Regions from separate parts of the Pseudoalteromonas sp. MMG006 genome, predicted to be linked through region 2. Evidence: predicted binding sites of a transcription regulator. Region 2 holds the regulator's gene; each other region holds the start of a gene.
What was found. Region 2 encodes sigma-54, which starts transcription at its own class of promoters, with help from an activator protein. Its sites were predicted from a motif close to GTTGGCACGNNNNTNGNNT; they were not measured.

Region 1 (7,857 bases), on a different contig from region 2:
CCCGTGGTCGTCAAGTTCCAATTTAATGAACCTTTACCCATTAACTTATCGAATCCAGCGGCATCAGTTAATAATGGTTGTGCATCTATGCCTGACAAATCAAAATTAGTGGTTATTTTATAAGGTGTGTTTTGGGCGTTAATGTTAATGACCCCTTTACCAGTGCCCTCATATGCAGAAAAGCTATCAAGGCTTAATTTAGCCACGCTACTTTTAAGTGCCACTGTAAATTGGTTTGCACCAAGCTCAATATCATTCGCTTTTAAACCGCTTGAACGAATAACTACATTTGCATCTAGTGCATTTAACGCACTTAAATCAATTTTAGTGTCATCCCAAACAATAGGCTGTGCTTCACTAGGTTCTTCACTCTGTTGCTCTTCCTGCTTCGCTACTGTCTCTGGTAGGTATGGATTTAAATCAAGCATCCCTAAGTCAATATCAGCATTAACAGCTAAGCGACTTCCTAAGTTAAGCTCACTTTGACCTTTTATTTCTAGCTCATCTAATGTAGCGATTAACTCTTCAAGGTTAAATGTCTCACCCGCAAAGTGCATTTTACCGTTAACACTAAAGGCATTAAACGCGTTTTGTTTAGCGTTTAAGTCTACGCCCTGCCATGCTGCAAGCTCTTTGACTGAGTCACCACTGAGTGCCAACTCACCCTTTACATCTTTTCCTTGCTGAGCAATGCTGCCATTAAACGTTAAATCGACTATGCGAGAGTCAAGACTCTGTTTAACATCAAATGTAGCGCCTTCTATCGCTTTTGCAGGTGTATCTAGTGTTATATCAAGTTCAAAACGCTCTTGCATATAAGTGATACCACCCTTTACTTCTAATGCTTTACGAAGAGAAGGAAGTAAAATAGCCAGCTCTAAATCACTAATTTGCTGCTTAGCGCCTGTTTGCCCATCTAGGTAAGTAAACGTACCGCCATAAATAGCTACCTCACCTAGCTCTATATCAAAGTTCTCTGGTAATTTAACAGCCTCACCTGATTGACTTTGCTCTGTGGGCTGCTCTGCTACAGCATCAAATAATTGCCAATTAGCTTTACCGTTTTTATCGGTTTCTAATAAAATATTGGGTTCATTAATTACAAATTTATCAAGCTTAAACTCACCACCAAATAACGACATCCAAGGTATATGAACTGCTAGCTGCTGCATACTTGCCATGTCATCTCGCGAACCAGACTTCATGTTCGCAAAGTGCACGTCGTTAAGTTCTAACTTTAACGCAGGAAATACGCTAAGCGTTTTATCGCCATTTATAGTAAGTGTGCGCCCAGTTGTGCTTTCAACCTGCTGCGAAACTTTGTTAAAAATGGTATCAGTAGGAATTAAAAATGGCGCGGCAACAATTAATGCAATACAAAGTAGGAGTATTACACCAACAATTTTAAGTAAGGTCTTCATGATCATCCTTTCAAACGTGCAAATAATGTTCTTATCATAGCGAGTGTTAGCTTTAAAATCATTGTAGTTATAATAAAAAAGCGTTTTATGGCAATTTATTTACCTAAAAATGAATTTGTGCTGAAAAACGACTTAACTGACACATACAACTTTAAAAAAACGCAAGTTAATATCTATCGTACTTATTGAAGTTCTTCAACATTGCATACATTAATTTCTTAGGTATGATGCACGCCCCTGTTGCTATTGGTGTATTTACGCTAAAATGAAGCAGCTAAAAAATGTATCTAATCGGAGAGTCTTCAAAGCATGAAAAAACTGCTAATTTCACCGTCAAAAATGGCGCTAGGCGAGCAAGAAAGTCAAATTTACCAAAATATTTTGAAGCAAGCTTCAGAACTTAGCCTAAACCTAATGGCCGTGAAAGTAGAAAACCACCCAGAAGATTTTTTAGGTTGGTGCTACGAGTTACTGAGCGCAAGTAAAGATCGTATTAATTACGACTTGCTTGAAACGCCACAGCTCCCCATTTTAAAAAAGTTACACGATCAACTCATATCAGCAATTAGCTTTTTACAAGTTAAAACTTTACGCGTTGCGCCTTGGCCAGTAGTAAGTATGTTTGTAGAGCAACATAAAGAGCTTATTGCTCTTGAAGAACAGCTTCGTTTAACGAATTACATAAGCAGTATTCGCCAGCAATCACTAAAGGAAATGATCCCTGAAGATTTACTTACCTTTAGTGGTAAGCATACATCTGCCCTAGACCCAAGCACGTATAATTTTGACGTTGAATGGTTTGCTTCAACTAAAAGCGCTAAAGGTTTTCACCAAATGCTAGCAGACTTACCTGGTGCATTTGATGATGCGCTAAGTCATATCCCTCTTGAAGGCGATGTAGAGCAAAATGACTACCAACAATTCGTTGTAGCTTACTTAAATGCATTTAACGCCACAGATGAAAAACCAACATTAGCGCCAGCAACTCGCTTGTTAGCTATGCGTCGCCCTGATGTATTTACCCCAATTAGTAATAGCCGACTAGATGCCCTATGTGGCGCACTTGGTATTACTAAACTAAATAATCGTGATTTTGAACGTTACTGGCAAGATATTGTGCAAAGCATACACGCTATGTCGTGGTTTAAAATGGCGAGTGGCTCAAATGAATTAGAAACTCAACTTGTGGGTATTAAAGCACTACTACCCTGCTTTTTTTACTACGCAGATAAAAGCACAGCCGATAACTCTAACTACATAAAGTTACTGAGCAAGCCTAAGCGTAGTACGTCCACTACTGGAAAGACGCAGCGTAGAGGCAAGGAATCGGCAGAGATTTTAGTAGATCGCGCCCTTGCCGCCGATGATATCCCGGAGCATATCCGCACTAAGCGTGATTCAATTATTAGCGAAGTACAAAAAGGTCGCGGTGTAAACGAAACAATTAGCCTTATGCGCACTATATTTGGCTAAAAACTTCTAACCTAACTGTATTTATCTGGTGCAGTTAGGTTAATTTATGCACCAGCAGTGTGCGCAATACTTCCTTCCTCATAATACTACGCTTTAATAGAAAACCTTCAAGCATCTGTTTTATATCAATAAAAAACCATTTTAAAGATAATTTAATTGAGCTGGCACATACAGTGCAAATATACCGTTAGTTAAACAATAAAAAGCCGCCAGCCAAAAGGGTTGCGAATACATAATAAAAACCTTGGCGAGCAAAAATCATATAACGGGAAATGGACATGTTAAAACTAAAAAAAACCATCGCTATTAGCGCAATAGCATTAATGGGTGCAACTTCTTTAACGTCAACGGCTGTACATGCTGAAGTAACAGCAAACGCTGCGGCAACATCTAACTATTTATGGCGTGGACAAGAGCAAACTGGGGGAGATGCTGCTGTTTCTGGTGGTATTGATTACGCAGATGAGTCTGGCTTTTATGCTGGTACTTGGGTATCAAATGCTTCATGGGCCGACGAAATGACTTATGAGCTAGACCTATACGCTGGCTTTGGTGGCGATATTAATGAAACAGTTAGCTATGATGTAGGTTACATTTACTACGCATACCCAGATGCAGCGTCTGAAGCAGATGCTGATTTCTCTGAAATTTACGGTAGCATTAGTGTAGAAGGTTTTACTTTTGGTGCAGCAGTACTTGCTACTTCAGCTGCTGACGGTGATGGCACTGACTTTGGTGATTCATTATACCTAAATGCTGATTACAGCTTTGCTGTTGGCAGCAATGGTACGGAAATGGCACTTCATTTAGGTCATTACTCTGGTGACTTTATTGGCGATGATAATATTATTGATTACGGTATCTCTGTATCAAAAGATGGTTTTACTTTTGGCGTATCTGACACCGACATGGACGAATCAGATGTTAAAGTTTACGTAGCATATGCAGTAGACTTTACGCTATAGAAAAGAATGTGTTACTTGCTGCAACACGAAGGGCCTTTTGGCCCTTTTCTCGTTTTTAGAACAGCTTAAATACCCATAACGCCCTCTAAGGTTAGCAACTAATACGCTCGACCATACGCCTCGGTTAATCAATCACTATCTCCCTGAGGTTAAATCATTTACCTGTTATACCAACTCGCTTAAGTGACTAATCTATTTTGGGTGAGAGAAACGCGGCGGAACCTAAACAAAAATTCACTATTTAGTTTTTCTAAACCAGAGGTTTTAACGCAGCTAGCTGCCACGTTTAGCCCTGAAGTAATTAAGTATTATTGAGGGTTAATGCTATACACATTAGCTAAAAAAAGGCCGCACTAAATGCGGCCTTTAAGTTAATAGCTAATATTTAAAACTTAGCTAGGTTGTTTTTACTGTCTTTATCTACAAGCTTAATGTACGGGTCTACCCCTGCAAACATCGGCTTTTCTTTTACTTTTAGCTCAATAGTATTGGTACCAGATACTATTTGATGCTTTTGCGAGTAAATAACAAAGTCTTCAGCGAGTAGGTTTTCAGGGTCATCGCTAAACAATGCAATATCAATTAGCTCATCGAGTGGTTGCTCGGTTTCTTCACCTTGTCCATCGGCATGCTGCTTTGTTGCTTCAACGTTCAGTGTTACTGTATAAAAACCTTCGCTATCAACATCATCTGTAACCGAGATTTCTTTCATTTCAAGCTCATAAAGCGTTATATATTTAAACTGATCATCAATAAAGCGTTGTTCAGCTTGTGTTGCATCTCGCTTTAAGTAACTAAGTAAATCAAGTGTGGTTGGGTATGGCATTGATTGGTATTTAAACTCATTCAAAAACGCTTTAAGTGCGGCATTTAAGCGTTTTTCACCTAAGCGGTCATACAAAGCCATCATTGCAACTGAGCCTTTATTGTAATGAAGATATTGTTGCGACTGTGTTTTATACAGCGGCATTTCTTCAAAGGCTTCGCCAGTACGGCCCATTAAGTATTTATCTAACTCGTACTTTAAGAATTTACGAAGCTTCTCGGCGCCAAAGCGCTTTTTTAGCACCATAAGCGCACTGTATTGGGAAAGTGTTTCAGAAATAACGGCACTGCCCTCTACATTAGCCCCCGATACTTGATGCCCCCACCATTGGTGTGCAACTTCATGTGCGGTTACATAGTAAGGTAAGTCAACTTTACTCTCATCTCTTAGGTCTGTAATAAAGCCCATACTTTCTGAGTAAGGCACCGTATTGGCAAAACTTTGCGCAAACGAGCGATACTTAGGAAACTCAATAATACGAAGCTGCCTATGCTGATATGGCCCAAAGGCTTGCGTGTAGTAATCTATCGAATCTTGTACCGATTCAATCATACGGTCAACATTCCATGCATGATCTTTGTGGTAGTACACCTCAATGTTTACACCGTTGTGCTCCACCTTTTTACTTTCAAGCTCTGCCGAAAGCACAGAATAAAAGTTTAAAATGGGGGCGTCCATTTCATAAATAAAAGTACGGCGTCCGTCTTTTACACTCTCACTTTTTAAATAACCTGGTGTAATAGCAAATTGCGACTCATCGGTGGTTACCGTTGCCTTGTAGTTTATAAACCCATTAGCAGGACCAAACTCATTTTGCGTATAAAAACGACTGTCTTCTAGTTTATGTGCACGTTCCAGTTCGGGTAAGTCGTGCTTACGGCGCTCATACTTATCGGCAATTTGAAAATACTTTTGATAACCAAAACGCGGTAGTAATTCTCTATTATTTATAAAAGTACCGTTGTGCACGAGTTGAGTATCAGATCCTCTATCAACAAAACCGTCGTGTTCACGAGAAACAGAAAGCTCACCTTCGCGTACTTCATTCGGCATTAGCGGTTGTTCAAACTCAAACCATACCATGCCAAAATCGGTTAAACGCTCGACTATTTTCCCGCCCGCCATTTTTACATCCCAGCTTTTAGATTGGCTAGGCTCGATAATTAACACACGGGTTATTGGCTCGTTTGCGGTATTGGTAAACTTAATTTTAGCCACGGCATTTAAAGCACGTTTTTTAGGATAAATATCAATGTGTAAATCAACATCAGTTATTATAGGCAGCGGTGAATCTTTGTATTGTGAGAACTCTTGCTCATACCTTACTTGTAGCGCTTTGTTATCATCACTTGTTACAAACTCATTGATTACACGGGTGTTGTAATAAATGTTATAACCCGCGCCCACAAATACCAATAAACTTATAACGGCTGTAACCTGGCCTTTTAAAGACATGTTGTAACGCACTAAAGATAAACGCGTACGCAATGTTTGCGATGGACCGCGATGCCATAAAGCAAACCCTACAATAGCTAAAAACACACTCAATGCACCCCAATATAGGGTATACCAATGCGCGCCTTGTAAAAAATGCCCGTAACCGTTTATGTCTGAATACGGTACGCTACTGCTTTGTGAAAAATGATACATATGATGCTCAAACCCGTAAGCACCCATTACCATTTGAGCAATGTAATACAGAATAAACAAACCCATACCTATGTATTTATTAGGGCTAATTATTTGTAAAAAGAACGCCAATATAGCCATCATAATTAAAGGCAGTAATGTAAGGTAGCCCAATCTAAATAAGTACTGGCCAAGCTCTAGGTTAAATTGCCCCTTAAATAGTTGCACTGCAATGGTAAACATCATGCCTACTAAATAAAGGCCACAAACTGCAGTGATTAGCGCAATAATTTTAGATACCCAAAACACACTGTTATGCACCGGGTAGCTGTCAACAATATCGCCCATACCACTGTGGCGTTCTCGCCAAACCAGCTCTGCGCTGTAATAAGCAATAATAATAAACATAAATATAGCGGAGGCGTTTTGAATAATGCCCACCATGTTTTGTGTGAGCGGCCAATCTGTTGTGCCATATGCGCCAATAGGCGCAAAAAGTGGTGCGAGTAACGTAATAATACTGACACCCGCTAAAATCATAAAAGGAGCACTTAATATAACCTACTTAAGCTCAAATAAGCTGCGCATTACTAATTGCGATTGCGTATTGACCCCTTTTGACTTGTAATTTTTAGCGCTGCTAATAAGTGCTGCTTGTTTATTTTTTACAAACGTAGAAACAGCAAATTGCTTTTTCTGTTTTTTAGTGACTACGCGGTTACCTAACTTTCCAAGGCCAAAAAACATCGCTAAACTTATTGCTACCCATAAAATACGGTTAATTAAAAAATCGCCCGAGAGCGTTAACACTTCAGTATTTTTATCACTTACAGTCCAGTAACGGGTTAAGTCAATTAATGAACCAGTGCCAAATGGGTCTGCGTAAACAACAATATTTCTAAACGCTAAATCGTCAAAATAGATACTCGCCAATTGGTAACTTATATAGATCACCACGGCCGTTACATATACCGCCATTATGGTTTTAAAATAAACCGCCACACTATTAAAAATAGCACTGAGCACCAATAAGCTTGGCACCGCTAAATATAAGAAAGGCGCAGCGTAATATATAAACTTATTAGGGCCAACTAGCTCACTATCAAGCCAACCAACCAACAAACCAAATTGAGTTCCCAAAAACACGCCTAATGGCACAGTTAAAAAAACAACGAGCACAACCAAGTAAGCACCAAAAAAACGTCCTGATTGATAAGCAAGCGGGTTAACGGGCTTACTAAACACCAGCTCATCCATTTTGGTCTCACTATTGCGAATCGCTGAGCTTGCAACAAAGTTAACCACTAAAAACATAGCAAGCGTACAAAAGATAACCGTTAAAAGCATAATGGTATAAGGCGAGTTCATATGAACATTAGCCCCACCTAGCGGAAACTTACTACTGGAGCTTATAAAAAACGCCATAAAAAAGAAGATTAATGAAGTCACATAAAATGAAGGCTGGCGCACAAAATAGCGCAGCTCAAACGCGAGCATATTAAAAAACATAGCGCCCCCTTATGCTACTTGGCTGTTACGATGA
Region 2 (7,857 bases):
CGCCCGAAATGATGGTTTCGGCCTCTGCTGCATTAGCTAATAAAACCGATACAGCCGTTGGTAATGCTGTGGGTTCAAACATTACAAACATTTTACTCGTGTTAGGTATTACCGCCCTTTTTCGCCCTCTTGCGGTATCTTCAAGTACGTTAAAACGTGAAATGCCATTGGTGATGCTCGTTTCATTAGCTACTTGGTATATTTTTTCCGATAACTATTTTTCACTAGGTGAAGGCATTGCACTTTTAATTGGCTTTATCGTTTTTATTGGCGGGCTAATTATTGTTTCTATGCGCGCAAAAAATGAAGATGATCCGTTTGTATCAGAAGCATGCGATGAAGTACCTAATGACGTTCCAACAAAAAAAGCTGTATTTTGGCTAGTTATTGGCATGATTTTACTTCCTGTAAGTTCACATTTTTTAGTGAGCTCAGCGGTTGATATTGCAAAATACTTTGGCTTGAGCGATTTAGTCATCGGCTTAACGATTATTGCTATAGGTACGAGTTTACCTGAGCTTGCAGCTTCTATTGCAGGCGTATTAAAAAATGAAGACGACCTTGCTCTTGGTAATATTGTGGGCTCAAACATATTCAATATTTTAGCTGTATTACCACTAGCCGGTATTATTAACCCTTCAGCAATTGATTCGTCTTTAGCTAGTCGAGATGTATTAATAATGATAGGTGCAACACTTGCTCTTATTATTATGTCGTTGAACTTTAGAGGTTCTCAGCGTATCAATAGAGTAGAAGGCGGCTTATTGCTATTCGCATTTTTAGGCTACCAAGGTTATATTTTTAGTCAAATAGGGTAAACATGGCGCAGTTAAACTTTATTGAACAAGGCCTTCGCGTTCTTGATATTGAACGCCAAGCATTGAGTGACATTTCTCAATATATTGATGAAAACTTCCATCATGCATGCCAATTAATGTACGACTGTCAGGGCCGCATTATTGTTATTGGTATGGGTAAATCTGGCCATGTTGGCAATAAAATAGCGGCGACTCTTGCAAGTACGGGTAGTCCTGCCTTTTTTGTTCACCCTGGTGAAGCAAGTCATGGCGACCTAGGCATGATCACAAAAAATGACGTGGTTATGCTTATTTCAAACTCAGGGGAAACCAGCGAAGTTTTAAATATCATCCCAGTCTTAAAACGACTGGGTGCAAAAATGATAGCCATGACGGGTAATATGCAATCAAGCATGGCAACTCTTGCTAATGTACATGTTTGCATAAAAGTAGAAAAAGAGGCTTGTTCATTAGGTCTTGCACCAACAGCAAGCACCACAGCCACTTTAGCTATGGGAGATGCTATGGCTGTGGCACTCCTAGAGGCTAGAGGTTTTACCGCAGATGACTTTGCACTATCGCACCCAGGAGGCAGCCTAGGTAAGCGTTTACTATTAACGCTAAAAGACGTAATGCACAGTGGTACAAACACACCTATTATTAATATTTCACAAACCATAAAAGATGCATTAATTGAAATGTCAGCCAAAGGCTTAGGCATGACTGCGATTGTTAATGACAATAAAGAACTTGCGGGATTATTTACCGATGGCGATTTACGCCGTATTTTAGAGCAACGTATTGATATTCATACCACTTTGATTAGTGTGGTAATGACTACGTCATGTACAACGGCTACCCAAGATATACTTGCAGCTGAAGCGCTCAATATAATGGAAAACAAACGTATCAATGGGTTGATTGTGGTTAACGAACAAAATCAGCCAATTGGCGCACTTAACATGCAAGACCTATTAAAAGCAGGAGTGTTGTAAATGCAATTTGAAGATCTCTATCAACCGCTAAGTGCAGACGCAAAAGCGCGTGCAAAAAAAGTAAAACTACTTATATGCGATATTGATGGTGTTTTTTCTGATGGGCGAATCTACCTTGGTAACCAAGGCGAAGAGCTAAAAGCGTTTAACACCAAAGATGGCTTTGGCATAAAGGCATTAATAAATAGTGGCTTTGAAGTAGCCGTTATTACTGGGCGTCATTCTCAAATAGTGCAAACCCGTATGAGCAGCTTAACAGTGCAACATATTTATCAAGGCCAAGAAGACAAACTCATTGCTTACCAAGAGCTAAAAAACAAGCTTAACCTTAGCGACGAGCAAATTGCCTATATTGGCGATGATGGCCCCGATATGCCTGTAATGGAACAAGTCGGCTTTGCCGTTGCTGTAAACGATGCCCACCCACTTATTAAACGTTTATCGCATTATGTTACACAAATGCCTGGAGGCTTTGGAGCCGTAAGAGAACTTACCGATTTACTCATGCTTGAAAATGGTAAGGCGCTTACCACACAAGGCACTAGTTCATGAATGCGGCGCGTATAATACTTAGCATTTTATTCATTAGCTGTATGGTTTGGCTTTGGTACCCTTATTTTACCCAAACAAATACAGCACCTCAGGAAGAAGCTGAAGTGATTGCTGAGCCTGATTATATAGCTATTGAACTTAAGCAAACAGCTTACGATGAACAGGGTAAAATTAGCCACAAAGTAACAGCGGCTAAAATGGAATTATACCAGCAACTAGGTTTTACATTTTTTGAAAAGCCTATATTTACCCTATATAACGAAAAACAAACATGGCAAATAAACGCTGACGAAGCAACATTATACGAAGACAAACAGTTAATTTTAGAAGGTAATGTAGTTGCCATAAATTTAACCGACAACGCTATGATAGACAAAATCAACGCTGACAATATTCAAGTTGATATAAACCTATTAACAATGCGTTCAGAACAGCCTGTTGTCATTACGGGGCCCAATTTAAAAATCACCGGTAAAGGCCTTGAAGCCGACTTAAAAACTGAAGTGATTAAACTAATTAACCATACGCGAACCATATATTATGACCAATAAAATGTCTAAAATACTTATAATTCCAGCCCTTCTACTTGCTTTTAATGGCTATACGGCAGAGCGAGAAGCTCCTGCTGCTGATCAGATTTCAATTAGCGCCGACAAACAAGAAGGTCAGCTAAAAGCCAATGTTGGGATTTTTGAAAAGAACGTTGAAATTATTCACGGTAATCGTCGTATTACAGCTGACCGCTTAGAAGTACATAAGCGCGATGATTTAGGTGATAACAAACAGTTACTAATAGCAACAGGTAGCCCAGCTTATTTCGAAGAAAAACAAGCTGACGGCACGGTAATGAGCGCCAGTGCAAACGAGGTGCGTTACGATGTAGCAAAACGATTTTTAACGCTTGTTGGTGATGCTGAAGTTGCGCAAGCAGGTCAAAAAATCAATGCAAAAAGCATTACGTACGACATGCAACAGCAATTAATTAGCGCCGAAAAAGATGAAAACTCAACCGACCGCGTGCACACTATTTTAGTGCCTGTTAAGCCAAAAAAAGAAAGTGATAAAGGTCAGCCATGAGCACATTAAAAGCAGAGCTATTAGCAAAAAGCTATAAAGGTCGCGAAGTTGTAAAAAACGTTGGCCTTGAAGTCAAAGCCGGCAGTATTGTAGGGTTACTCGGACCAAATGGTGCAGGCAAAACGACTACTTTTTATATGATAGTAGGCCTTGTACCAAGCGATAAAGGCAAAATTTCTATCGATGAGAACGATATTACTCTTTTACCCATGCATAGTCGTGCTAGATTAGGCATAGGTTACTTGCCACAAGAATCGTCAATTTTTAGAAAGCTTAGCGTTTATCAAAACCTAATGGCTATTTTAGAAACGCGTAAAGAGCTTAATAAAAAAGCGAGAGAAGATACGCTTAACAACTTGTTAGATGAATTTAGTATCCAACATATTCGAGACAGCCAAGGTATGGCTTTATCGGGTGGTGAGCGCCGTCGTGTAGAAATAGCGCGCGCATTAGCCGCTAATCCTAAATTTATTTTATTGGATGAGCCTTTTGCAGGTGTTGACCCTATATCGGTATTAGATATAAAGAAAATAATAGAACACCTTAAAAATCGCGGCATTGGTGTATTAATTACCGACCATAATGTAAGAGAAACCCTTGATGTTTGTGAAAAAGCCTACATTGTTTCTCATGGAGAGTTAATTGCTTCTGGTACACCAGAGCACGTATTAAACGATAAAACGGTACGCGATGTTTATTTAGGCGAGCAATTTAGGCTGTAACATTTACGCCATGTCTTTAAGCATCTGCTAGTATTAATTATAACAACATAAAAGGATTGTTAGAGATACATGAGGCAATCATTACAGCTGCGCATGGGCCAGCAACTTACAATGACTCCACAGCTGCAACAAGCAATTCGTTTGCTGCAACTCAGTACATTGGATCTCCAGCAAGAAATACAAGAAGCGCTTGATAGTAATCCGCTTCTCGAAGTAGATGAACAAGATTACACGGAAGAATCGGCTGGTAAAAACGAGCAAAAAGCAGATAACGACGAAGTAACCGTAAGCGCTAGTGCTGACGAAAAACCGAGCGAGTACGAGCAAGATAGTGGTGAAGCACTTACTAAAGATACAGTAAGTGACGAAATGGCTATGGATGTAAGCTGGGATGAGTACATGAGCGCAGCACCTGCTTCATCATCAGGCCCAATGCCAGAAGATGAATCTATTTACCAAGGTGCTTCAACCGAAACACTTCACGAATACCTAATGTGGCAATTACAGCTCACGCCATTTAGTCCCACGGATGAAGCTATCGCAATAGCGATAGTTGAAGCCGTAGATGACTCTGGTATTTTAACACTTAGTTGTGAAGAAATTTTAGAAAGCTTTAATCAAGAGAATGACGACGAAGGTGAAGTTGAACTTGATGAAATAGAGGCCGTTTTAAAACGTATTCAGTTATTTGATCCTGTGGGTATAGCAGCTCGTAGCTTACAAGAGTGTTTGTGTATTCAGCTAAATCAGTTTGATAAAGATGCGCCTTTTATCAATGAAACAAAGATGATTTTAACCGAGCATATTGATCTATTAGCAGCTCGCGACTATCGTACATTAATGAAGAAAACTAAGCTCAAAGAAGACGAGCTTAAAGAAGTAATGACGTTAATACACACTCTAAACCCTAAACCCGCAGATACTATAGTAAGGGAAGAGTCAGAGTATGTAATTCCCGATGTGTCGGTGAAAAAAATAAAAGGCCGCTGGGTCGTTGAGCTAAACCCAGATAGCATGCCTAAAATACGTGTTAATAGCCAATATGCAGCTATGTCGCGTACAGTTAAATCTAGTGGTGATAGTCAATTTATTCGCTCTCATTTACAAGAAGCTAAATGGTTTATAAAAAGCCTAGAGAGCAGAAACGACACATTGCTTAAAGTAACTAATTGTATTGTTAAGCAGCAACAGGGCTTTTTTGAGCATGGTCCAGAGGCCATGAAGCCTATGGTTTTAAACGATGTTGCTGAAATGGTAGAAATGCACGAATCGACTATTTCGCGCGTAACTACTCAAAAGTACATGCACACGCCACGTGGTATATTTGAGCTTAAATACTTTTTCTCAAGCCATGTAAGCACCGAAAATGGCGGTGAGTGTTCGTCTACAGCAATACGTGCTTTGATAAAAAAATTGATTGCCGCAGAAAACTCAGCAAAACCATTGAGTGATAGTAAAATTGCGGATATATTGGCTGAGCAAGGAATTAAAGTAGCTAGACGCACAATCGCAAAATACCGCGAATCTCTGGCTATTCCACCGTCTAATCAACGAAAGAGTTTGATATAAGACGCAAAACAAAGAGGAAAACGCTTATGCAACTAAACTTAACTGGTCGTCATGTAGATGTTACTGATTCATTGAGAGACTACGTAAATAATAAATTTGCAAAGCTAGAAAGGCATTCTGATCATATAAACAATGTTCATGTCATTCTCGATGTAGAAAAACTCAACCAAAAAGCTGAAGCTACTATCCATGTAAGTGGTGCAGAATTATTTGCATCTACTGAACATCAAGATATGTATGCTGCCATTGACTCGTTGATTGATAAGCTCGATCGTCAAGTTATTAAACACAAAGAGAAGCTTGCTCGACACTAATATGATGAAATTAAGCTCACTTATATGCCAGGACTGCAGCAAAGCTGCGGTCCTTTTTAATAGCAAAAAAAGAATTTTAGAGTTTATTAGTGAGCTTGCTCATGAAAAGCTTCCTTACCTTTCCCAACAAGATATCTTATCTGCTTTAATGAATAGAGAGAAACTTGGCAGCACGGGGATAGGCCGTGGTATAGCAATCCCTCATGGAAGAATGAGTGGTGCAGAAGAGCCATTAGCATTAGTACTTGTAAGTGAAAAAGCAATAAATTTTGACGCGATTGATAACCGCCCAGTTGATATATTTGTTGCACTCATCGTACCAGATGGCGATAACCAGCAGCACCTAAAGACTCTTGCAACTATAGCTGATAGACTAAATGACAAAGAGTTTTGTAAACAGCTACGCTGTGCAAAATCTGATGCTGAGCTTTACCAAGTCATTGTTAACCAATCGTAGTTTAAAAGGGTGATAAATGGAGTTAATTATCATAAGTGGCCGCTCCGGTTCTGGAAAGTCGGTTGCTTTACGCGTTGTAGAAGATTTAGGTTATTATTGCGTAGATAACATACCAGTAAACCTACTCCCCTCTTTAGTGCGAAGTGTGTCGGACACCTACGATAAAATAGCTGTTAGTATCGATGTGCGTAACATCCCAAAAGAACAAGATGAATTTAATGATATCTTTGAATACCTTCCAGGTTTTGCAAATCCCACTTTATTTTATCTAGATAGTGACGATCAAACCCTGATCAAACGCTTTTCTGAAACACGCCGGTTGCACCCGCTTTCTATTGACTCGTTACCACTTGATTTAGCTATACAAAAAGAAAAACAATTGCTAGATGTATTGGTAACCCGTGCTGACTTTATGCTCGATACAAGCGACTTGAGTGTTCACCAATTAGCGGAGTCTATCCGTGAGAAAATTCTCGGTAAAAAAGATAAGCAACTTATTGTAACCTTTGAGTCATTTGGTTTTAAACACGGTATCCCTAAAGAGGCTGACTATGTATTTGACGCTCGTTTTTTGCCAAATCCGCATTGGGAGCCAGAGCTTAAGCCTTTAAATGGCTTAGACCAACCGGTTAAAGATTATTTAGCGAGCCACAGCATAGTACAAAAATTCACTTGGCAAATTCAAACATTTGTACAAACATGGCTACCACACCTAGAGCGTAATAATCGTAGTTACTTAACAATTGCCATTGGCTGTACTGGCGGGCAACACCGTTCGGTGTATTTAGCTCAAACAATTGGTGAGAGCTTTGCGATGACGCACCCTAATGTAAAAATTAGACACCGTGAACAAGAAAATAATACAGCCAAATAATCACCTGTTCAGCTTACATAGAGTAGATTATGCATTGTGAAGACACTTTTTTAATAAAAAACAAACTTGGCTTACACGCTAGAGCTGCGACAGTGCTTGCACAGTTAGCCGTGCAGTTTGATGCCACCATTACACTGTTTCAAGATGATAAAGAAGCAGCTGGCGATAGCGTACTTGCATTAATGCTACTAGAAAGCAGCCAAGGTAAAGAAGTTAAAGTAGTGTGTGAAGGCCCTGATTCTGAGCAAGCCTTACATGCTGTTGGGCAGTTAATTGCACAACGGTTTAATGAACAAGAATAATTAAGCTTAACTTTTAGTAATAAAAAATTTTACCCGGTTAAGCTTATAAATAAGGTTAGTGCGCCTGTACACTTACCGCCTCCCCTAAGTAATATAAAAATTTGTAAAGGACGCCAATGCCTGAAGCTTTTGAACAAGATTACCCACTTCAACAATTAAAACAGGTGACCAAGTCACTTAATAGTGGTCAATTTGTTC
Region 3 (7,857 bases), on a different contig from region 2:
ACCTTTAGTAAGGGTAGCCGAAAGCTCGCTTACGTTCGCATCTTCACCGGTAGTTACACAGTCGTTACAGTAATCAAAAACTTGTTTACGTAAATCATCTTTTTCTGATTTATCAAATTGTTGCTCAGATAAGTAATCCTCTACTGCGCTTAACATAACTTGGCTTTGCTGCTTAGGATCAATGCCTTCTTCACAACCTAAAAAGTCTAAAAAGAAGTCTGCTACTTTGCGCCCTGCACGGCCTTTAATAAACGAAATATAGCGATTATCTTCTGCTTGTGTATCCCAGGCTGTTAAATCAATGCGCGCAGCTAATTGCATACGCGAAATATCTAAATGGCGAGATGCGGCTAAATCCAGCTCAGAAGTCATTGAGTAATGCTCTTTGATATTGATCATCGCAATAAGCATGTAGTCAGTAGCTACATACTGGTAATGACAAAAAACTAAATAACCTGTTTCACTAAATGCATATTTATCCAGCTCTTCTTTTAAAACAGTAGACGCTTGCTCGGTCATATGCCAAAAACCTAGTTCGTCATTACGGTAGCTTTGCATTGCAGATGCTACAACACTGTTTTTATCACCACTAAAAGCACAGTAACCTTTACCTGGCTTACCATTGTATGCATGATGTAATTGTTCGATAAAAACGGCTACTTTATCGTTAATAACCATCTCATCATTTCGAAGGTGAATTTGCGTATCGTCGTCTTTTTTGTCTACATAATGAACGACTAGTTTTTTAACGTCTGTTGTCATCTTTGTTTTTCACGCCTCTGGTGTTAAAATACGGGAATATAACTCTTTTATTGAACCAACTGATGCCAATCTTATCAAAATACTCTAATGAAGAAGTAGAACAAATCGTCGATCAGCTTATTGATGTGCTAACTAAACACAATGCGCCGGTTGATTTAAGTCTTATGTGTTTAGGAAATTCTATCACGCATATCCTAAAAGAGCATGTACCAACAGGGAAAAGACAAGCCGTAACCGAGAACTTTGCAAAAGCACTCGCGCAGTCGGTTAAATAAAGTCTATGAATTTATCGCAGCACAATCAATTTTCATCAAAGGCTAGTCAGTTATTAAGTTGGGGGCATTGGTTTACCTTTGCCAACATTGGCTTAGCGCTATTAATTAGCTTAAGCTATTTATTTGCAGACTCGCCACCATCAAGCTTTATAGGCATTACTTATATGCTAGTAACATGGCTAAGCCATACTAGCTTTATCGCCTTTTTAGCGTTTGTGCTGACGGTATTTCCGCTTAGTTTAATATTCCCATACCCTAAACATATACGCGGTATGGCAGCAGTTATAGCAACTGTTGGCGCATCGTTACTTACTTTAGATGCCTATGTTTATGTTAATTTAGGTTACCACTTAAGTAGCTCAGCTTTGCCAGAAATTATTTCTTTGTTATGGCACCGTTTAACTAGCTCACCGGCATTAACTACTATTTTAGCCGGTGGAATTGTACTACTTATTTTAGGTTTTCAACTTGTAGTAAGTAACTATACATGGCATCACCTTGCACGTTTAAAACAATACAAATTTGCGCGTTATGCCATATCGTCTTTAATTGTGTGTTTTGCACTTAGCCACAGTATTCATATTTGGGCTGATGCAAACTTAAAGTTTGACGTAACAAAGCAAGATAATGTGTTACCGCTTTCTTACCCAACAACGGCTAAAAGCTTACTCGCTAAGAATGACTTACTCGATATAGAAAGCTATAAACAAGCACATAATGTTAAAATAAATAACCAAAACATTAGTTATCAATTACCTGCCCCACTCGAAAAGTGCGCAGATTACACACGGGCCAATGTTGATATTTTTGTATTTGATAACAATGAAGGATTAGCTGTATTTGTTGCTAACAACAAAAATTTGCACAAAACAGAACAATTTTTACAACCAACCAATCACGACGACACTTTATTTAGCTTAGTGTATGGCTTACCCGCCTTTTATAAAGCAGCAATATTAAATGAGCAAACATTACCTGCCTGGCAAAGCCAACGCCGAAGCATTCAGGTAGATGGCGTTAAAGAATTAAGCTTTGTTAATGACCAGGCTCATAACTCAAGTGCGATACGCATTATTAAAAGTAACGATAAGGTTGCTATAAAAGATGATAACACACATGTTTTTGCCTTTAGCCTAGCTCGAGATAAAGCAGAGGTAGTTACCACGTCAACTTTATACAGCTCAGATAAGCGTATTTCTAAGGTTGACGGGCTTATTCAACCCAGTGATTTAATTGCAACAAGTGTTGGCCAATACTTAAATTGTAAAGCAATCGCTAAACAAACAATGCTTGGTGTAAACCTATACAAGAAAAAAGACGATATGGGCGTTAATTACTCACAAGGCGTCGTAATTGCGTATAAAAAAGACAGAATTACTTTAATAGATTCTGACGGTAATTTTAAAAATATATCAGCCGCAGAAGGCTTTTCTATTGAGCAAGGTTTAGACATCCCATTTTTAGTGCAAAGCATTAAAAAGCTCAAAGCGTTTACTCAATAACTTAAAGCGATCGCTCTTACCTAGCTTGCTATAACAGTAAGCTAGGTTATAGTTTTATATTGTTTAATTAACGTGTAAAACTCACAGGGATGGACGCAATGATTCGATTGATATACTGCTCTTTACTATTTACTAGCTTTTGCGCCCTAGGCAATACAACCTATTATAAATGCGTAACCGAACATGGAACTACGTTTTCTCAATTCCCCTGTGATGATAAAGCCACTACCTATAAAGTAAGTACTACTGGTAACCAATATTCAGGCCCTAAGATTGATTATACTAAGCAGTTAAATGAGCTAGAACGCGAAAGGCTGCTATCTGGCTTAGAGTCAGAACTTAGAAGTAATAACCATAAACTGGCAATACTCGATAGAGAAAAGCAGCGTGCTGAATACAAACAGCAAGAGCGGCTAAATCATATATTAGCTGAAGATGATAAAAAACGGATTACTAAAGATATAACCAAAAAACTAAAAGTAATTAATCAAAATTACAAAAAAGACGTTGCAGCGATTACAAAACATATTAAAAACCTCGAAAAGAAAATAGCTCGATACCAATAAATATGGCTAAACTGTTTTGGTTATTTCACTATAACAGCAGCTATTCGTAATGTTGAGTAAAAAATAAAAAGAGTAAATTGCAGGAAGATCATTTAGCAGCACCTAGCTTACTTAGAATTTATCTTGGTTTTAAACTAAAAATAACATACCCTTAACACAGTAGAGTATAAGCTCTACGATGTATTAAGGAGTTGATATGCAACCACGCCAGATTGCAGAGCTAATTTTAACAGGCTTTAAAAAGCACTATCAGCTATTTCAAAAAATAACAGCTAAAGCACCGATGGCTTTTGCTCAACAAGATTGGCAAGCAATTAATGATATTAGCCGTTTACGCATAAGTTATTATGATGATCGTGTTAACGAAACTACACACATATTAAAACAACAAAATCCAACCGAGCAACTCGATGAAACACTTTGGCTAAATGTAAAAAAAGCATACCAGCAATATTTATCCTTTCATCCTCAAGCTGAATTAGCCGAAACATTTTATAACTCTGTATTTTGCAGACTGTACCATAGGCGCTATTTTCATAATGATTTTATCTTTGTTGAGGCCTCATTAAAAGATGCGCCATCAGTGCCTGTTGAAGCCGAGTATAGAACTTACTTCCCAGTTGTTGAGGGTTTGAAACCGACAATAAAACACATTATTAATCACTTTGATTTTAAAGCTCCCTTTGTCAATTTAGAGCGTGATATTCGCCTGCTCGTAAAAGCATTTTATAAACAAGCACCTGATACTCACCATCAACCTTGGCAAATGCGTTTTGATATATTACACACGCCTTTTTACCGTAATAAAGCAGCTTATATAGTTGGCCGTGTGGTGTCACAAAGTGGTGTTCAGCCTTTTATTATTGCCGTATTACATGATGGAGATAACGGTCTTTATTTAGATGCGCTCTTAACTAAATCATCTCAAATGCGAGTTGTTTTTGGCTTTGCTCGTGCTTATTTTATGGTAGAAACACATGCGCCTTCTGCGTTGGTGCGTTTTTTAAATCAGTTAATGCCTAATAAAACATTGGCCGAACTCTACAACGCAATAGGCTTTCACAAACAAGGCAAAACAGAGTTTTATCGTGAGTTTTTAAGCCACTTGTCACACTCAAATGACACGTTTACTATTGCCCCCGGCACACCTGGCATGGTGATGATGGTGTTTACTCTCCCCTCCTTTGGTTATGTGTTTAAAGTAATAAAAGATAAATTTAGCGAGAGCAAACCTTTTGGCCGTGATACTGTTCTAAAGCGTTATCAACTCGTAAAAAGTCATGATCGCGTAGGCAGAATGGCCGACACAATAGAGTACTCTAACGTCGTATTTCCTTTAGCGCGTTTTGATAGTAATTTACTTGAGCAGTTACACAAAACAATAGGCTCATCTATGATCATCGAAGGCGATTGGTTGATCATCAAGCATCTTTATATAGAAAGACGCATGACACCGCTTAATTTGTTTTTAGAAAGTGCCAGCGAAGAAAGCGCGGCTGACGCAATAGAAGAATACGGCCAAGCGTTAAAAGAAATGATTGCCGTTAATATTTTTCCCGGTGATATGCTTTTAAAAAACTTTGGCGTTAGTAAGCATAAACGCATTATCTTTTATGATTACGATGAAGTTCAATACTTAACAGATATGAACTTTAGAGCCCTACCAAAGGCCAAAAGCTACGACGATTACTTAACCGATGAGCAAAGTTATTCTGTTGCTCCACAAGATGTATTTCCAGAGCAACTTTGTACATTTGTAATGCCAAACCCTATGTATAAAAAGTTTTTACTCAGCACTCACCCAGAACTAATAGATGTTAGTTATTGGAAGCAAGCACAACAAAATATAAAAAATGGGCAGGTAAGTCATATTTACCCTTACCCGACAGCACAGCGCTTTATTCACCACTGGTAAGCGCTAAAGGACACACACAATGAATATAAGTAAAATAGATTTAAATTTACTGGTTTACCTCGACACATTACTACGAGAATGCAACGTAACGCGTGCTGCCAATCAGCTAAGCATAACGCAACCTGCAATGAGTAATGGGCTTAAACGTCTACGTAACTTATTTAACGACCCCATTTTAGTACGTACTAGCGATGGTATGGTACCTACTGAGCGCGCTATTGAACTTCAACCGGTTATTCGTGGCATACTAATGACCCTTGAAGAAACCCTTGCGCCTAATCGCGAGTTTGAAGCAAGCCAAAGTAAACGTGTGTTTAGAATAATGGCGAGCGACTACGCAGCCAGTACACTAGCGCCAAAGCTTTTAAGTAAATTACATGAAGAAGCCCCCGATACAACCTTAGATATACTTACACCCAGTGATGTAACGTTTCATGATGTTGAAAATGGTAAAGTAGATATGGCTATTAATCGCTTTGAAAATTTACCGCAATCTTTTCACCATAAACGTATATGGAAAGACAGCTTTTGTTGCTTGGTAAAAGCAGATAACCCAATTATTGAAAATTTCAGTCTCGACAGCTATTTAAAAGCTCGCCATATATGGGTAAGTAAAACAGGTTTTGGTGTAGGTGTGGGTATGGACCCTAAAGATGTTCAAAAACTAGGTTGGGTTGACGAAGCGCTCGCTCACTTTGGAAAACATCGCAACATTGCCACCTTTACGCGTAATTACCATGTAGCTATTCACCTAGCGAAAGAGAAAAACTTAATTGCAACCTTACCCTCAAAAGCCGCTAATATTTATTTAGATGATCCGGGCCTTAAAATATTAGAGCCACCGTTTCCTATCCCGCCGTTTGAGCTGGATATGATTTGGAGCCCGCTTTTACATCGTGATGCTAGCCATATTTGGCTTCGTCAAAAAGTAGCCGAAGTAGCTGAAGAGCTTAAATAACCTTATTACACGACATAATGTAAAAATTGCTAGGTTTGATCTACTCACCTAAGCCTAGCAATCCATAAAACCCATTTAAACCATTGCATATCAAGCAGTTAAATAAAATAAAAAACATTGGAACGTGCTTTGCTTTTATTAAATTGAACGATACATTCATTTAATAAAAGAGGTCATTATGAACACCCATCAAGGAACAGAAGTAAATCATATTACTGACATCATCCAAGTTATGAACAGCGGCATCGATTTTTATCAAAAAGCACAAGAGAAGGTAGAAGACCCTGCTATTGGTGCACTTTTTCAACGTATGATAGATGCCCGAAAAGTGAGTGTAGAACGCTTACAACCTTATGCAATTAACGAAAAAGGTGAACGAGAAGACGGCTCATCTTTTGCCGTTGAAGCAAGACGTGCTTATACATCACTGCTAACAACTTTTAGCTCGCATAACGATAGTACATACGTAAAAGAGCTTGAAGAAGTTGAGGATAAGACGCTTGACGAAATTAAAACTGCAATGGATAAGCCGCAACCTGCTGACTGTGAAGCAGCTCTTGCTAAAACCTTATTAACGATGCAAAGCTGTCATGCTGAAATGAGCCGTATGCAAAAACACTAAATGCAATAGCCTATACTACAACCCAGCATTTTAGCTGGGTTTTTATTGCCAAGTAATGGCATGAGCAGAACACGAACCCTTACTCGGCTTCTTATTCCAATTATGTAGAAGCAACTATTAGCTCATTACACTCTAATCCCGCGCCTAGATTAAACTCACCTAGATTCAACATACTTAAATTAATAAAGAGCAATAAGCTCTAATTACCCCCTAATAAACACACATTACCAATACAAACTATTAACTTTAATAGAATATTTATTTAACCACACTCTATTTTTACTGTGCTAGTTTTAGTAACAGGTACCTAATTCCTTGCTGTGGCGCCGCAGCATTTGATTAACGTTAAGGTCCAATATGAAAAATAAAACAGCTCAAAATAATGCTGATGTAGATATGACACCAATGTTAGATATCGTATTTATTTTATTGATATTTTTTATTGTTACTACATCATTTGTTAAACCTATGGCCATTGAAATACAACGACCATTTGATAAACCCACCATCAATAAACAAACTAAAAGTGCCACTTTTAATATTGATGAACATAATGCGGTGTATTTTTCTGGCAGATTAATAAATCTTAGAACAAGTGTCCAATAATCTTGCGATGTTTGCGGCTAAATACAAAGTAAGTGCTGTACTTATTAAGGCTCACGAAAATAGTAAACATAATACATTAATGAGAGTAATGGATAATATTAAAGAGTATGAAGATTACACTATTAGCTTAGTATCTAAATAATGTAGTTATACATTGATGGTAAACCAAAAAAAGGGCCTTGCGGCCCTTTGAGTTAAATAACGAAAGGGAGTGTTATTAATTAAAAGCGGTACTCTGCACCTACATAGTAGTACGCACCATTAAAACCAAATGGCGCTGAGCGACGTGAGTATTCAAATACACCTGAACTGCTGACAATCGTATTGCCGTTTGCATCTACAATAGTCCCTGAGCGAGAGTTACCAATTTCGTTTTTATCTGGGTATACGTCAAACAAATTGTTTGCACCAATGTTTACCGATAAATCTTCAGTAACAAAGTAATTAACTTTAACATCAGTTAATATTTCTGCGCTGTAAGTTTGGCGACCACCATCTTCCACTGTGTACTCGCCAAAACGGTTAAGTGATAAGTTTACTGTCCAATCATCACGTTGATAAAGCGCACTTAAGTTAATGCGATCCTCTGGTTGCCATTCTTCAATAATCGAAATTTCTTGATCAGAGAATACATCTTCTACTGGCACTGTT
Region 4 (7,857 bases), on a different contig from region 2:
ATGTTGCATGCACAGGCTGCATAGATGGAATTATTTTTAATGTTTTGAAGCGAGGAATATCGTCAGGCGTTACAATTTGTGCATGCTCTATACGGTTTCGAAGAAGTATTCCGCCGGTTTTTTTAAATACATTTTGATAGGCATCTAGTACTACCTTATTTGCTTTATCGCCAATAGCGTGCGTATTTGCACTAAAGCCACTTTTAAAGCTTTGAGTAAAAATAGATTCTAGCTTTTGCTGTGTTTCAAGCATTAAGCCATGATGACCAGCTCTGTCCGCATACTCTTCAATAAGAGCAGCGCCACGAGAGCCTAATGCGCCATCGGCATATACTTTTACACTACGAATTTCCATAAAGTCATTTTTATCGTGGTAGCGGCCTGCTTTTAGCATTTCTTCTAAATCTGGGCTTGCACCGCTTAACATAGCCACAATTCTAAGTGGTAAGTTACCCAAGTCACCACGTTCTTTGTAAACTTGCCATGTTGTTTTATCAATGCCTGCATCGTGTGTTGAGGTAATGCCTAGACTTAATAAGTGCTTGCCAGCTGCATCAAGTGAATTGCTAATATCGTCTTTTGAAGGCGCTGGCATATGTTTTGTAATTAGCGCTTCGGCTTTATCAACAAATACGCCAGTAGGATTGCCAAACTCATCTTTTATTATTTCACCGCCTTCAGGGGCTTTTGTTGTAGCGGTTATACCTGCAAGTTCAAGTGCTTTACTATTTACCCAAATAGCGTGACTGTCAACGCGAGAGAGAACCACTGGGCGGTCGTTAACTATTTTGTCTAAGTCTTTAGCTGTTGGAAAGCGGGTATCGCTCCAAAGTTCTTGGTTCCAACCTCGGCCTATGATCCAGCCCTGTTTATCTTTTGCAAACTCTTCTAATTTTGAGGTAACGTCCTTAACCGATTTTGCACCTCGTACATCTAATTGCGATAAGTTGTCGCCAAGGCCAATTACATGGCCGTGCGCGTCAATCAAACCTGGTAGCAAAGTGTTACCATGCGCATCAATCAGTTTCGCATCAGGAAAACTATTTTTAAGCGCTTCGCCACCTAGTTTTACTACTTTACCGTTTTTAATAACTAGCGTAGAAAATTGCTGTACTTCACCTTTGTATAAAGGCGTGTAGCCGTTTGCGTTGAATATAACTTTGGTTTGAGCAACCGCGTGGTAAGAACTAGCTAAAATGCTTGCTAGTAGCAGTGGTTTTATCAATGTTTTTAGTTGCATAAGGTATTATTTTTTATTGTTTGTGCGTTAACACTAGCAAACCAAAATTTATAATACCAATGCGAGGTCGTTTTTCTGGGTTAATAAAAAGCTGAATACGAGGTTCCAGCTTTTTATTAAAGTTATTTACTGGCGTATATACCAAATTCGCTCAGTGAAAGTCGGCTGTCTTTATCTCTATCATAGCTTGCAAAACGTGACCATAAGGCGGGGTCTATTGCAGTTTCTGCCCGAGATAAAAAGCCATTTTTGTTTCTATCTAGTTTTTTAAATTGCTCTGCAATATCGTTGGTGGCTGCAAAGGAAGTGGTGCTAAAAATACTAAACGCTAGGAGCGTTATATAGCTTATGTTTTTCATACAAATCACTTAGTAGAGGTTGTTGGTTAGGTAATTTTTGAATTCGACTAACGAAATTTGATTATCTTGGTTCTTATCCCACATTATAAATGTACTTAATAATTGTGGTTGAGGTTCAAGCTCATCTTGGGTTAGGTAGCCACTTTTATTGCTATCGAGGTGATCAAAGCGTTGCTTTACGTCAAGTGCTGCGGCATTAAAGCTAAAAAGTAAAAATAGGCACGATATAGCTGTTAGTATCTTCATGGTTTTCCTTCCAAAAGACATATTTTAGTTTGGCTACAGAAAAGAGAAAAAGCACTTGCCGTAATTTAATTCCCAACATTAAATCCGTTTACACACTCCCTCAGGGATTATGGCAAATGCTTTTAATTCTACTTTAACAGTAACAATCTTAAGTGAAACTTAATTAGCGAGTGTTGATTATGGTTTAAAACTCTCAAACTCTTTTTTTGAAACTTTTTCATCGTCGTTTTCATCTAAATCAGTAAATTGTCTCATTACTTCCTTATCTTGCTTTGCTTCAGCAAGTGAAATTTGCCCGTCCATGTCTGCGTCTAAATGGGCAAAGCGAACATTTACCGGCGATGCTAAAACTGTTGCGCTAATGGCTAAAAACATTAATGAAAAAGCGGCTATAAGTTGTTTCATAATCACGTTCCTTATTTAATGAGTTATTGAATAAACTTTTTGAATTCGTTTAGCGACAATTGACCATCTTGGTTAGTGTCAATTTGCGAAAAGTTTTCGTGAAGTACGGCGTCTTCACCAGCTTCGGACTCACTTAAAGTACCGTTACTGTCTTTATCTAGTTCATTAAAAGTAGCTTGAACGTCCATTGCAAAGGCACTTGTGCTAAAAATACCTAAAGCAGCTAATGATAAAATCACTAAAAAGCGGTTGTTCATAATTATTTCCTTATTAAATAAATTTAAATTAGCAATTACAAAAACAGTGCCAATATTTATTTTTATTTTTAATCAATAGTTTAGGTTTTTTGTTGTGTTTAAATAGGAAGTTTTTACAGAACTTTGTGTGATTTTTGCAACATATTTAAAGGCATTGCTTCGTATAGCTGAGATATCAACAGGTTAGGTTGTTGCTATTTGGCAACAATTAATAAGTCAAAGGGCTTGAACGCATTAAATATAATTACTGATTCAGCCAGTGTATAAAGTAAAAGCCTGATAATAGATGCTAAAAAGCAAAGGATTAAACACAATGCCAACCATTATGGCTAAAAAGTACCATGCATTACTTAATTGGCGTCCTAATTTAATAGGGCAGTTTGTCATAAGTATGCTGTTATCTTTATTACCACTTTCGTTAGTGGTTATTGTGTTTTTGAATGCGCTTAATAAACAACTCGCCGTTACTCAGCAAATAGTCAGTAATAATTACCTCGTTACCAAATCATTTAACACCTTAAAGCAAGATCTCAATAGTTTAGAGCGTGCGACTCGGCAAAACTGGGTTTTAAAAAGTGAATCTCTTGATGAGTTAATAGTAAATAAATGGCAAGCATCGCTGCAAACAATTGAGGAGCTAACTCAACTTAGTGCATCAGCCGATTACAATGCTAAATGGCGGCGTTTAGCGCAAACCTTACAAGCAGCTCATACTCAATTAGTCGAAGAAAAACAGCAGCAAGCTGAGCTATTCTTACCTATTAGCGACTTAGTAGCAGAGCAAACTATATGGCTTCGTGACGTAAACGCAGCACAAATACAGAGTAATCAAAACGAGCTTTCTTCACTGCAGTCTTCATTTATTAATTGGTTAGTAGCACTTATTCCGCTTACTTTAGTTGTTGGTGGCGGTTTTTTATGGCGTATTAGTAAGCGCCTAAAGGGTTTAACGTCAGTAATCGACAAGTTAGGGCAAGGGCATTGGCAGCAAAAAATAGCCGTACATGGCTCTGCAGAGCTCGTAGAACTTGGTAATAAACTACAGTGGGTGCAAGAGCAGCTACATGTACTTGAACAGCAAAAAGATACCTTTTTACGCCATGTAACACACGAGCTAAAAACACCGCTTGCTTCAATGGTCGAAGGAACTGATCTTTTAAGTGATGAAATTGTAGGCCCTATAACCGATGAACAAAAAGCAGTCCTTGAGCTGATCAGCCAGTCAATGGTGCGCCTGCGAACCATGATTGATAGTTTACTTAGCTACAATGCAATTCGTACCAGCAAAGATAGTTTAAGCGAGGTAGAGTTTAGCTATTTAATTAAGAAAATTAATAGTCATTTTGAACATCGTCTAACGGCAAAAAATCAAACTCTTCAGTGGCAAAATAACTTATCAAATAAACCACTGGCCTTGCCTAGTGAATTAATAGAAATGATTTTAATACAGCTCATTTCAAATGGTTTAAAGTTTTCAGAGCAAGGGCAGCACGTAGCTATAGATATATCGCTTGAACAAAGCCAGCTTAATATAAAAGTAATAGATAATGGCTGTGGTATAAAAGAGCAAGAAAAAACACAGATTTTCGGCGCATTTTATCAAGGTAAACATAATAAAGATGTTACGCTGCAAGGCAGTGGATTAGGCTTAACCATAGTTAAAGAGTCGGTTGAACAACTAAGAGGTAAGTTGAGCGTTGAGCATAACGAGCCTAGTGGTTGCCAATTTTTAATAAAAATTCCCATTATAAAAAATCAAGGAGTTAACTAGCATGCGCTCGCGTTCAATGGCTATTTTATGTGTGCTGAGCAGTACTATTGTTTTATCAGGCTGTGAAATAAACAATGCACATCAACGTGCTGTATCTTCACCTGCGGCTGTAACTGATACAACAACAAAAAATAAAAGCACATTACCTAGCCCAAAAGTACGCCCTAAAAGCGATCCGATCTATCCACCCACAGAGCAAGTTATTGCCTGGCATGCTAATCAATGTGGTGGGTTTAAAGTAATCCCTGTAAAGCAAACTTACTTAGGTGAAACTGAGCTTAAACACTTTTTTAAATACATGTGCTTAAACGTAAATACCAACCCTAATGCGGTTATGAGTAAATTACTAAAGCTTGATTTGGCTTACTTTTGGCCTGACGATATAAAGCAATACTTATGGCTTCAAAAGCAGCAAGTAACAATGCAAATAAATGCCAAAAAAGAACAACAAGCGCTAAATGATAAAATGCAAGAAACCCTTACGTCATTAGCAACCATAGAGCAGCAGCTTTTATTGCGTGAAGATACCAAGGATCAGTAATTATGGCCGAACAAAAGCCGCAAGGTGCAAAAGTATTATTAGTTGACGACGACGCCAGCTTATTAAAGTTATTGGCCATTCGTATTGAGTCAAAAGGCTATGAGGTAACTACTTGCGAAAGTGGTATTACGGCACTGCAAATACTCAAAAACCAAGTGTTTGATGCGGTAATAACCGATTTACGAATGGACGAAATGGATGGCATGACGTTACATCGCCAGTTGCAGAGTCGCTACCCGGCACTGCCTGTTATTATGATGACAGCTCATGGTTCTATTCCTGATGCTGTAGAGGCCACTAAACAGGGCATTTTTGCTTTTATAACAAAACCAGTAGATAAAGATGAGTTATTCGACAGCCTTGCAAAAGCCATAGAAATTCATGGCGTAAACGCCGATGAAGTTGTACCAAAAAGTAATATTGTGACCCGCAGTGGCGCTATGTTGCATTTGCTTGAGCAAGTAAAACTACTTGGTCCAACACAAGTTAATGTGCTTATCTCTGGTGCCAGCGGTACAGGTAAAGAGCTACTTGCTCAGGCTATTCATCAACACAGCCATGTAAGCGAAGGACCATTTGTTGCTATTAACTGTGGTGCTGTACCTGGAGAGCTTTTAGAGTCTGAATTATTTGGCCATAAAAAAGGTGCTTTTACAGGGGCTGTGAAAGATCACCAAGGTTTGTTTCAACAAGCGCAGGGCGGCACGTTATTTTTAGATGAAATTGGCGATATGCCGCTTAACCTTCAAGTTAAGTTACTGCGAGTACTTCAAGAAAAAACCATTCGCCCGGTGGGTTTTCAAGAAGAAATTCCTATAGATGTGCGAATAGTGTCTGCAACTCATAAAAACTTACCGGATGCGATTTTGAATCAGCAATTTAGGGAGGATTTATACTATCGCCTAAATGTTGTTAACTTAAAATTACCGCCACTTCATGAGCGCCGTGAAGACATAAGTCTGCTTGCTCAGCATTTTAGCGCAAGTATTGCAAAACGTATGAACCAAAGCGAAAAACGTTTTGCAAGCGATGCCATGCGTGCGCTTGTACGCTACGATTGGCCAGGTAATATTCGTCAACTACAAAACGTAGTAGAGCAAGTTGTTGCATTAACGCCAAGCGAAGTAATATCAGAACACTTAGTGTTAGCAGCTCTCAATAGTAACGAAAAAAATGTAGAGCCATTATCACTTAACGATGCTAAAAAAGAGTTTGAACGCGATTATGTAATCAATACATTAAAAATGGCGGGCGGTAATGTAGCCGAAGGCGCAAAGCTTGCTAAACGTAACCGTTCAGACTTTTATAAACTGATTAAAAAACATAATATCGATGTAGATAATTTATAAAGGTAAGCAAATGCAGTTATTTATGGTGTATTTAGGTGGGCGAATTCAAGGCTGCCATATAGAAATGCACGATATTCGCTTTGTAGTAGGGGAGAATATAGAACAAACCTACTCAAAGTTAAAAAGCCAATGGGTGGGCGATAAAAGTAGCGTGCATATGGATAGTTTTATGGCTATAAACCATATAGATGGCTTTAAAGTTGAAGTGGTTGATACTTATGTTGAGCAAAATAAGCAGCTTTATTTTGTTAATTTAGGCGCTTATAGAAGCGACTCTATGGCTGAGCAACACGACTTTGCATTGTATGTTGCAAGTAGTAGTAATGAGGCTAAACAACGCGCCAAAAACGATTTACTCGCAGGCCTTAGTCATATTCATAAAGATGATTTACACGATGTGGATGAGTGCTTTGCCATTGACTTACTCGACAGCCAATTAAATATTAAACTGACCCCGAGCGGGCAAGCTCAAATAATAAAACCTGACTGGTTTGGCTATCATATTTTATAAATTAGCTTACTTAGGGATAGCGCGTGAAAAAATTTGGATTGTGGTGCTTAATTATATTGTTAAGTGGATGTGAGTCGGTCTCTCACTTGGCTCCAGTAAGAGATCTTAACGAGCTAGTCAAGCAAGTAAAAACTAACCCTACAGACGTCAAAAGTATAAAAAAACAGGTAGAAAAAACACATTATTCAATTAAGCAGCAAGTAGGAAGTGTTAGTAAATTATTAGCTGTGCTGGAAAGTGTCGTTAGTCGTAAGTGGGGAAAAGGAAATACTCAGCAACCAACGCGCAAAAAATATGTAAAATACAGCAATAACTATCAAGCTAGAGCAATTATTGATTTTGAAAGCAGCACTGTTAGAGTCGAGACAATAGCAACTAAAAATACAGATGTGCTACTGACTAAAGCGATAGTTACAACATTATTAACCTCAAGCGATCCACATAAAACAGATATTTTTACCAGCAAATCACCTATTTTAGAGGGAGAGCCTTTTTTATATCAGCAAGTTTTAGATGAAGATGGATTACCAATAAAGTATCAATGGCGAGCAAACCGTTTTGCTCGGTATTTAGTTGAAACTAAGACGCAAAAAAAACGTAGTAACGGTCACTCAATCACATCTGTGTCCTTTCCTTTAGTGGAACAAAATGCACACTTACGAAAGCAAAAGTATAGTGATTATGTTTTAGCTGCATCAAAAAAATATAAAATATCTGCATCGCTTATCTACGGTATTATTGAGACAGAGAGTCATTTTAACCCTTATGCAGTAAGCTCCTCTAATGCGTATGGGTTAATGCAAATAATACCTGCAACGGCAGGCAGAGACGTCTATCAGAGAATCAAGAAAGTTTCAGGCCAACCGACTAAAGCAGTCCTTTTTGATCCTAAAAATAATATTGATATAGGAAGTGCTTATTTAAGTATTCTACAAAATAATTATTTGAATAAAATTAACGCAGATCAAAACCGACATTATGCGATGATTTCATCTTATAACGGCGGTGCAGGAAATGTATTAAGAATATTTAACCAAAGTAGAGATGTCGCTTTTTCGCAAATAAACAGACTTACGGCTAGCCAATTATACGAAATATTGACCACTAAACACTCTAGAGAGGAGTCTCGCAGATATTTAGAAAAAGTAACTATTGCAGAAAAGTCTTACCAATAGATA

Region 1: a site for sigma-54 is predicted at 3,055-3,073, ahead of J8L73_RS13360 (TorF family putative porin). Genes of this name have one in related genera too.
Region 3: a site for sigma-54 is predicted at 6,095-6,113, ahead of J8L73_RS09210 (PA2169 family four-helix-bundle protein). Genes of this name have one in related genera too.
Region 4: a site for sigma-54 is predicted at 2,543-2,561, ahead of J8L73_RS00875 (EF-hand domain-containing protein). Genes of this name have one in related genera too.

What each region holds. Positions count from the first base shown of each region.
Region 1 is NZ_JAGJEJ010000014.1:9,854-17,710, forward strand. It holds gene J8L73_RS13350 (AsmA family protein) at 1-1,421, opposite strand, end outside; gene J8L73_RS13355 (hypothetical protein) at 1,731-2,894, shown strand; gene J8L73_RS13360 (TorF family putative porin) at 3,173-3,859, shown strand; partial or broken gene J8L73_RS13365 (M1 family aminopeptidase) at 4,245-7,823, opposite strand; gene J8L73_RS13370 (ABC transporter ATP-binding protein) at 7,833-7,857, opposite strand, start outside.
Region 2 is NZ_JAGJEJ010000003.1:19,911-27,767, forward strand. It holds gene J8L73_RS04235 (calcium/sodium antiporter) at 1-818, shown strand, start outside; gene J8L73_RS04240 (KpsF/GutQ family sugar-phosphate isomerase) at 821-1,792, shown strand; gene kdsC (3-deoxy-manno-octulosonate-8-phosphatase KdsC) at 1,793-2,344, shown strand; gene lptC (LPS export ABC transporter periplasmic protein LptC) at 2,341-2,895, shown strand; gene lptA (lipopolysaccharide transport periplasmic protein LptA) at 2,885-3,421, shown strand; gene lptB (LPS export ABC transporter ATP-binding protein) at 3,418-4,143, shown strand; gene J8L73_RS04265 (RNA polymerase factor sigma-54) at 4,213-5,712, shown strand; gene hpf (ribosome hibernation promoting factor) at 5,739-6,026, shown strand; gene ptsN (PTS IIA-like nitrogen regulatory protein PtsN) at 6,031-6,483, shown strand; gene rapZ (RNase adapter RapZ) at 6,500-7,357, shown strand; gene J8L73_RS04285 (HPr family phosphocarrier protein) at 7,387-7,659, shown strand; gene mgtE (magnesium transporter) at 7,776-7,857, shown strand, end outside.
Region 3 is NZ_JAGJEJ010000007.1:75,717-83,573, forward strand. It holds gene yejK (nucleoid-associated protein YejK) at 1-762, opposite strand, end outside; gene J8L73_RS09185 (DUF1414 domain-containing protein) at 825-1,037, shown strand; gene J8L73_RS09190 (DUF3413 domain-containing protein) at 1,043-2,539, shown strand; gene J8L73_RS09195 (DUF4124 domain-containing protein) at 2,638-3,105, shown strand; gene aceK (bifunctional isocitrate dehydrogenase kinase/phosphatase) at 3,302-5,020, shown strand; gene J8L73_RS09205 (LysR family transcriptional regulator) at 5,040-5,978, shown strand; gene J8L73_RS09210 (PA2169 family four-helix-bundle protein) at 6,157-6,600, shown strand; gene J8L73_RS19300 (biopolymer transporter ExbD) at 6,958-7,206, shown strand; gene J8L73_RS09220 (TonB-dependent receptor) at 7,428-7,857, opposite strand, start outside.
Region 4 is NZ_JAGJEJ010000001.1:197,818-205,674, forward strand. It holds gene J8L73_RS00855 (amidohydrolase) at 1-1,240, opposite strand, end outside; gene J8L73_RS00860 (EF-hand domain-containing protein) at 1,363-1,599, opposite strand; gene J8L73_RS00865 (EF-hand domain-containing protein) at 1,609-1,845, opposite strand; gene J8L73_RS00870 (hypothetical protein) at 2,023-2,250, opposite strand; gene J8L73_RS00875 (EF-hand domain-containing protein) at 2,274-2,507, opposite strand; gene J8L73_RS00880 (HAMP domain-containing sensor histidine kinase) at 2,821-4,278, shown strand; gene J8L73_RS00885 (hypothetical protein) at 4,280-4,819, shown strand; gene J8L73_RS00890 (sigma 54-interacting transcriptional regulator) at 4,822-6,168, shown strand; gene J8L73_RS00895 (DUF1543 domain-containing protein) at 6,179-6,679, shown strand; gene J8L73_RS00900 (murein transglycosylase domain-containing protein) at 6,703-7,854, shown strand.